DNA from 2 places in the Mycetohabitans endofungorum genome. Region 2 is predicted to be linked to the other one. Evidence: predicted binding sites of a transcription regulator. Region 2 holds the regulator's gene; the other holds the start of a gene.
What was found. Region 2 encodes LexA, which represses DNA repair genes until DNA is damaged. Its sites were predicted from a motif close to ACTGTATNNNNATACAGT; they were not measured.
Positions count from the first base shown of each region.

Region 1 (3,467 bases), 630 kb from region 2:
GCGAGCGTGCCATCCATCTCATTGAGCAGTTGGTTGACTGACGCGAGACTTACGGCTTGGTTGGCTTGTTGCCAGTAGCGGTAAACTAACCGCCTGGTTTGCATCGCATGATACGTGCGACGATCAACTACTGAAAAATTTTCCACGTCTTGAACGGGCACGTAGTCACCGATCCGCTCAATCAGTTCGGGCGGCAGGTCATGATATGTCGTGGGCCGGCTGGCCGACGTGTTAGCTAAAGCGCTGCTTGGTGGCTGCCGTGGCGGTGGCACCGACGCGGCGGGTTGCGGGCACGACTCCAACGCGCGGATGTAGGCACTATAGTCGTTTAAAGCGGCATTCAGATCAAAGTCCATCAGCACACTCAGCGGTCGATAAAAAGAAACGGCGCAATACGAAGCGAAACCGCACAGCAGGTTAGCTAAAAGTGAGAAGACGAGCACAGCTATGAACTTTTAAACGCCATGTTTTTGGCGGATAGTGCTCTGACGATATGCGGGAGCTGTTACATCGTTTTTTAATAACGCACACTTTTGAAGAAGCTCGTGCGACGCTGGCCCTGGTAAACAGCAAGCAGCCCAAACAACGTGCGGCTCAAATAACTGATGATGCAGATAAGTTGCATCCTACTGTCTGCGGCCGCACCGCGCACACGTAATGCTGGAGCGAGCGAAGCTTGTCTATGGCGATGCCCACGAGCGTGGTTGGGTGCAGCGAAGAAGGTGCGTGCGCAGAAACGGCACGAACTGGCCACTGCCATCGAAGCGTTCCAGTCCCACGACCTGCGCGTTAAAGCGGGGCACCGACAAGGGGAAATCGGCAGGCATGGCGGCGGCCAACAACCAGCTAGGACACGCTGATGAGAAGATGACGCGCCGATATGTGCGGCACCGGAAGGGCAAGCTGGTGACGTCTACCCGGTAGCGAAGATTGCAGAACAGCGCGCTATTTGCGGAACAAAACAGCCCGCATCGTGGCGGGCCGCGTCAAATATGGTGGCGAATCAGGGACTCGAACCCCGGACCTGCGGATTATGATTCCGTCGCTCTAACCGACTGAGCTAATTCGCCGAAAGAATCTCAGATTATGGGCATGAGCAGACGTGTTGTCAACCACTTTCACGCCCCCCTTGGGGGCCGGCCGATGCAAAGCGGTTGGAATTGCGTTGCCGCAGCCTGCTTAATACGTCGAGCTTGCCCATGCGCGGCAGTCCGAGATTAAGGAATAGCAGGTCGAACGATTGCATCGACAGGGCTACGTCGGCCTCGACCCCGTCTTGATGTGATCGACCGCATAGCCCAAATGGCGGAGTGATCGGATCAGGCCATCCGCGAGTATGCTGTCATTTTCGGCAATAAGCATGCGTATGGGCATTTTAGTGCCGGCGGCGCAAACTTGTCCCCGTTCTCGGCGTTTTCTTATCGTACATATTGCAACGACATGCGGTGTCCAGCGCAATACGCATCGACCCTACCCTCCGAGGGACGCGGCGGGACCAGGCATGCTAGTTGCGAAAAGGACGCATGTATTTCGCGCTTGCAAACAACACTGTTTTTTTATACAGTATCCGAGGCCGTGCGTTGGCGCGGGCAGCGGTATTATCCAGAGATGGCCGGAATGGCCGCGATGCGAGGCGTGCCGCCTCGGTAACGGACTGCCGCTCATCATAGCAAAGGACGATTCATGGAAGAAAGCAAGAAAGGCTCAGCTGGACTGACTGCGGAGAAGAACAAGGCACTGGCTGCCGCGCTGTCGCAGATCGAGAAGCAGTTCGGTAAGGGGTCGATCATGCGACTTGGCCATGGCGAGGCAGTCGAAGACATTCAAGTCGTATCGACTGGCTCGCTCGGCCTAGACATTGCGCTAGGCGTCGGTGGGCTGCCGCGTGGCCGTGTCGTCGAGATTTACGGGCCGGAATCGTCCGGCAAGACGACGCTCACACTGCAAGTAATCGCTGAGATGCAGAAAATCGGCGGCACCTGCGCGTTTATCGACGCGGAACACGCGCTCGATGTCCAGTATGCGTCCAAGCTGGGCGTCAACGCGTCGGAACTGCTGATTTCTCAACCCGATACTGGCGAGCAGGCACTGGAAATCGCCGATGCGCTCGTGCGCTCGGGGTCGATCGACATGATCGTCATCGACTCGGTGGCTGCGCTCGTGCCGAAAGCCGAAATCGAAGGTGAAATGGGCGATTCACTGCCCGGCTTGCAGGCGCGGCTGATGTCGCAGGCGCTGCGCAAGCTGACCGGTACGATCAAGCGGACCAATTGCTTGGTCATCTTCATTAACCAGATTCGCATGAAGATCGGTGTGATGTTCGGCAACCCGGAAACCACCACCGGCGGCAATGCGTTGAAGTTTTACGCGTCGGTCCGGCTCGATATCCGTCGGATCGGCTCGATTAAGAAGAACGATGAAGTCATCGGTAACGAAACGCGGGTTAAGGTGGTCAAAAACAAAGTGTCGCCACCGTTTCGCGAGGCGATTTTCGACATCTTGTATGGCGAGGGGATTTCGCGACACGGTGAAATCATCGATCTTGGCGTCCAGGCGAAGATCGTCGAGAAGGCGGGTGCCTGGTATAGCTACAACGGCGAGAAGATTGGCCAGGGCAAGGACAATGCGCGGGAGTTCCTGCGTGAAAATCCGGATCTTGCGCGCGAGATCGAAAATCGCGTTCGTGAATCGCTCGGTGTCGTGGCGATGCCGGCCGGCGCGGTAGCCGCCGAGGGCGGACAAGCGTAACGCGAAGTGCGCACGAAGTGCCTGCGCCCCGTGCCAAGCCTGAAGGGGCGCGCGTTGAGGTATTTGTCGCGCCGAGATTACAGCCGTGCCGAACTGGCTGCTAAGCTCAAGCGCGACGCCCAGGAAGGCGACAATATTGAGCCGATTCTCGATGCACTCGAACGGGACGGTTGGCTGTCCGATAGTCGGTTTGCCGAAAGCGTCGTGCATCGCCGTGCGTCCCGCTTCGGCGCGGCCCGGATCGTTGGTGAGTTGAAGCGGCACGCGTTGCATGGCGACCTGCTGGACGACATCGGCAATCAATTACGGGAAACCGAATGGGAGCGGGCGAAAGCGGTGTGGCAAAAGAAATTTCAGGGCCATGTCGCGCAGTCGCCGGCCGAGCGTGCGAAGCAGGCGCGTTTCCTGGCCGCCCGCGGCTTTTCCCGCGCGGTGATTTCGCGGCTTGTCAGCGGGATCGACGACGAAGCCGGCGATGAATGACGGTCCGCGTAGACCGCGTCGTGCTACGTGGCATGCTGTGCTCCGTCTATGCGTTCGTGGCGGTGAAGTGCGTTCCGGGGTGGGCGCGCGGGTGTCGTCAGGCCGTCAGACCGGTATGCTAAAATCGCTGAGTTTTCCATCCGGCCGCAACCCTTTCCATGCCGCTCCCTCCCTCTGCTCCTCGTCGGGCGCGTCATCGCCGTGCGATTGACGTGCAAGCGTTCGAGCGCGGAGAC
Region 1 is NZ_CP132744.1:537,055-540,521, forward strand. It holds gene RA167_RS02440 (hypothetical protein) at 1-356, opposite strand, end outside; tRNA gene RA167_RS02445 (tRNA-Met) at 994-1,070, opposite strand; partial or broken gene RA167_RS02450 (response regulator) at 1,154-1,368, opposite strand; gene recA (recombinase RecA) at 1,684-2,748, shown strand; partial or broken gene recX (recombination regulator RecX) at 2,764-3,231, shown strand; gene RA167_RS02465 (DUF2889 domain-containing protein) at 3,390-3,467, shown strand, end outside.
Region 1: the regulator LexA is predicted to act here: its motif matches at 1,548-1,565, upstream of recA (recombinase RecA).

Region 2 (3,467 bases):
TACGAGGCCAGCACGCGCGGCGATGCGACGGCACGTGCAAACTCGGGCCACGTCAATGTCGCCGTCTTCAAGAAGGTCGCGGCGAGCGGAATCAGCACCACTAGGCCCAAATACGCCACCGTGATACCGAGCGTGACACCGAACCCGGGCAACGCACTGGGCTTGCGAAAAGAAAAACGACTCATGCCTGCTACTCGCCTCCAAGCACCACTCGTGCCGGGCCCAGAGGAACCGGGCTCAGCGCACGCTGGCAGCCATCTCAGGCCGCGGGCCGCCGCCTGGCGGCCGTCGTCGGTTTACTGTGGCTGATAAATCGAATCGAATACTCCACCGTCAGCAAAATGCACTTTTTGAGCATTCGCCCATCCGCCGAATGTATCGTCGACCGTATACAGCTTGAGCTTTGGGAACGGCCGGGTCAGCGCCTCGGGCACCTTACTCGAGCGCGGCCGATAGAAGTGCTTCGCCGCAATCTGCTGGCCCTGCTCGGTGTACAGGAAGTTCAGGTAAGCTTGCGCGAGCTTGCGCGTGCCGTGTCGGTCCACCACCTTATCGACCAACGCGACCGGCGGTTCAGCCAGGATGCTGACCGATGGCACCACGATCTCAAATGTATCGGGCCCGAATTCCTTGAGCGATAGAAATGCCTCGTTTTCCCAGGCGAGCAGCACGTCGCCGATGCCGCGCTGCACGAAGCTGGTGGTCGCTCCCCGCGCGCCGGAATCGAGCACTCCGACATTCTTGTACAGCTTTGCGACAAACTCGCGCGCCTTTTGCTCATTACCGCCCGGCTGGTGCAACGCGTACGCCCATGCAGCCAAGTAGTTCCAACGTGCGCCACCGGAGGTCTTCGGGTTCGGTGTAATAATGGACACGCCCGGCTTGACCAGATCGTCCCAGTCCTTAATACGTTTCGGATTGCCTTTGCGCACGACGAACACGATCGTCGACGTGTACGGCGACGCATTGTCCGGCAAGCGTTTTTGCCAATCCGCATCCATCAGTCCCTTCTTGGCGATCGCGTCGATATCGTAGGCCAGCGCCAACGTGACGACGTCCGCCTGCAAGCCATCGATGACCGAGCGCGCCTGCGCGCCTGAGCCGCCGTGCGACTGCTTGAACAAAACGCTCTCACCGGTCTTGGCCTTCCATTCCTTTGCGAACGCCTGATTCACATCCTGGTACAGCTCCCGCGTCGGGTCGTACGATACATTGAGTAGTGTGCTGCCCGCGACGGACGTGCCGCTGACCACGACGCCGCCCGTCAGCACCCATGCCGCGGCCAGGCGCCGCCACGCCGATGCGCTGTCGCACTGCCGCGCCCGCCCCGTTACCTGTTCACTCATTGGTATGCCCGTGGATGTCGTGAGGGACCGGCCAAGTCTAACGAACGCATTTCATTATCAAAAATAATCGTTCCTTATGCTTTTATATTCAAAAGTCGTAAGCCACGGAGCGACACGCCCTTCTATTCCTGAGCGGGGAACGGCGACTTCAAATAGCACTTGAAATACCGTTGATACTGTATAAAAATACAGGTGTCTGTTCATCCATACAGTAACCATGACTAAACTCACCGTCCGTCAGCAGCAGGTCTACGACTTGATCCGCCGCGCGATCGAGCGCACCGGCTTTCCGCCGACGCGCGCCGAGATTGCTGCAGAACTCGGCTTCAGCTCGGCCAATTCGGCCGAAGAGCACTTACGCGCGCTGGCGCGCAAAGGGGTGATCGAACTGGCGGCGGGTGCGTCACGCGGGATCCGGTTGCTGTCGACGGACGACGGACCGCGCCACTACACGCTACCGCATCCGGCGCTCATGCAGTTGTCGCTGCCGCTAGTCGGTCGCGTCGCGGCCGGCAGTCCGATCCTGGCTCAGGAGCATATCGCGCAGCGTTACGCGTGCGACCCAGCGTTGTTTGCGAGCCGGCCCGACTATCTTCTGAAAGTGCGCGGGATGTCGATGCGCGATGCGGGAATCTTCGACGGAGACCTGCTGGCCGTACAGAAACAGCACGACGCGAAAGAAGGCCAGATCGTGGTGGCGCGGCTGGGCGACGATGTAACGGTCAAGCGCTTCCATCGACTGGCGAATGGTATCGAACTGATCGCGGAAAATCCGGATTACGAGAACATCGTCGTAAGCCCAGGACAGGAAGATTTCGAACTGGAAGGCGTTGCGGTCGGCTTGATCCGTCCCAACGCATTCTAAATACCGACACAGAGAAACCGATGAAACGACTTGCCCACCTGTTTCCATTACGCGCGTTCGGGCGCCTGCGTTATCTGCGAGGCCTCGTGCCATGTGGTGCATCGTCGCGCCCCGCCACTTTGTTCGGTCCGGTGATGGGCGACGCGACGCCGGCACAGCACCCGACCGCACTGGTGGACAACGACGTGGCACACGTCATGCAGACACACATAATATTGCCATCCGGGTTGCCAGCTTTCGCGCGCTCGCCGCTGCGCCACGGCGTGCCTCAGGCCGAACCGACCCGTCGTCGCCCATTGCGGAAGGACGATCCGGTGCGCGTCTACCGCAGTGCGTCACGTGTGGTGCTCGTGGGCCATATCGATGCGGTTTGCAGTATGATCGACCAGTATATCGCGGCAGAAGAGACTGGGGTTGCCCCCAGCTTGCTGGATTAATTTGCTCCCGCTACAACTGCGCATATGACATCGGCCTCATTCAAGCGTCTTTTCGCCGCAGGGGTGGCACTAGCTAGCGTGCTGGCAGGCGTGCTCAGTTACGCGTCGCCTTATATCGTCCTGAGCCGCCTGGAGCATGCAGCCGATGCACGCGACGCCGAGGCGGTCAATCGATACGTCGACTACCCTGCATTGCGTACCAGTCTGAAACAGGAACTCAATGCACAAATCGCGCGCGCGGTCGGCACGCATGCGGATGATTCGCCGCTGGCGCAGGCAGTCGCGAGTGTCGGCACGATGGTCGGCTCCGCATTGATCGCACCTATTGTCGAGATTTATGCGACGCCAGACGGCGTAGCTGCGTTGCTAGCCGGCATGCCCCCGCACGATGTGGCGAGCGACACGGCACCACCGGGCCCGGTGCGGGCTCCGCAAGCCGATGCGACACGCGGCGCAGCCGTTTCGGGCGCCTCGGCTTCAACCGGTTCCAGTACGCCAGGCGGCCGGCAGCCCGTGGCCGGCACGTCCAGAAGTGGCGGCGCTCAAGTGAGCGCCGGCTATCGCGGCATCAACGAGTTCGTGGTCCGATATCGCGCTGAGCCGAAGGAGCCGCCATATACAACGATTTTTCATCGCACCGGCGTCTTCAGTTGGCAACTTGTCGGCGTCAAACTCAACGGTTCATGATGCGGGCCGTTGCGACACGCGGCACACTCATGCAAGCCCGCACCGCAGTGCGCCGATCAAGCCCTTTCGGCGGCTGCGGTGGTGGATAACGGCGCCCAAAAAGCCTATGCAAATAAGACGGCCGTCGACGCC
Region 2 is NZ_CP132744.1:1,171,906-1,175,372, reverse strand. It holds gene cysT (sulfate ABC transporter permease subunit CysT) at 1-185, opposite strand, end outside; gene RA167_RS05255 (sulfate ABC transporter substrate-binding protein) at 297-1,346, opposite strand; gene lexA (transcriptional repressor LexA) at 1,564-2,211, shown strand; gene RA167_RS05245 (hypothetical protein) at 2,232-2,648, shown strand; gene RA167_RS05240 (DUF2939 domain-containing protein) at 2,673-3,335, shown strand.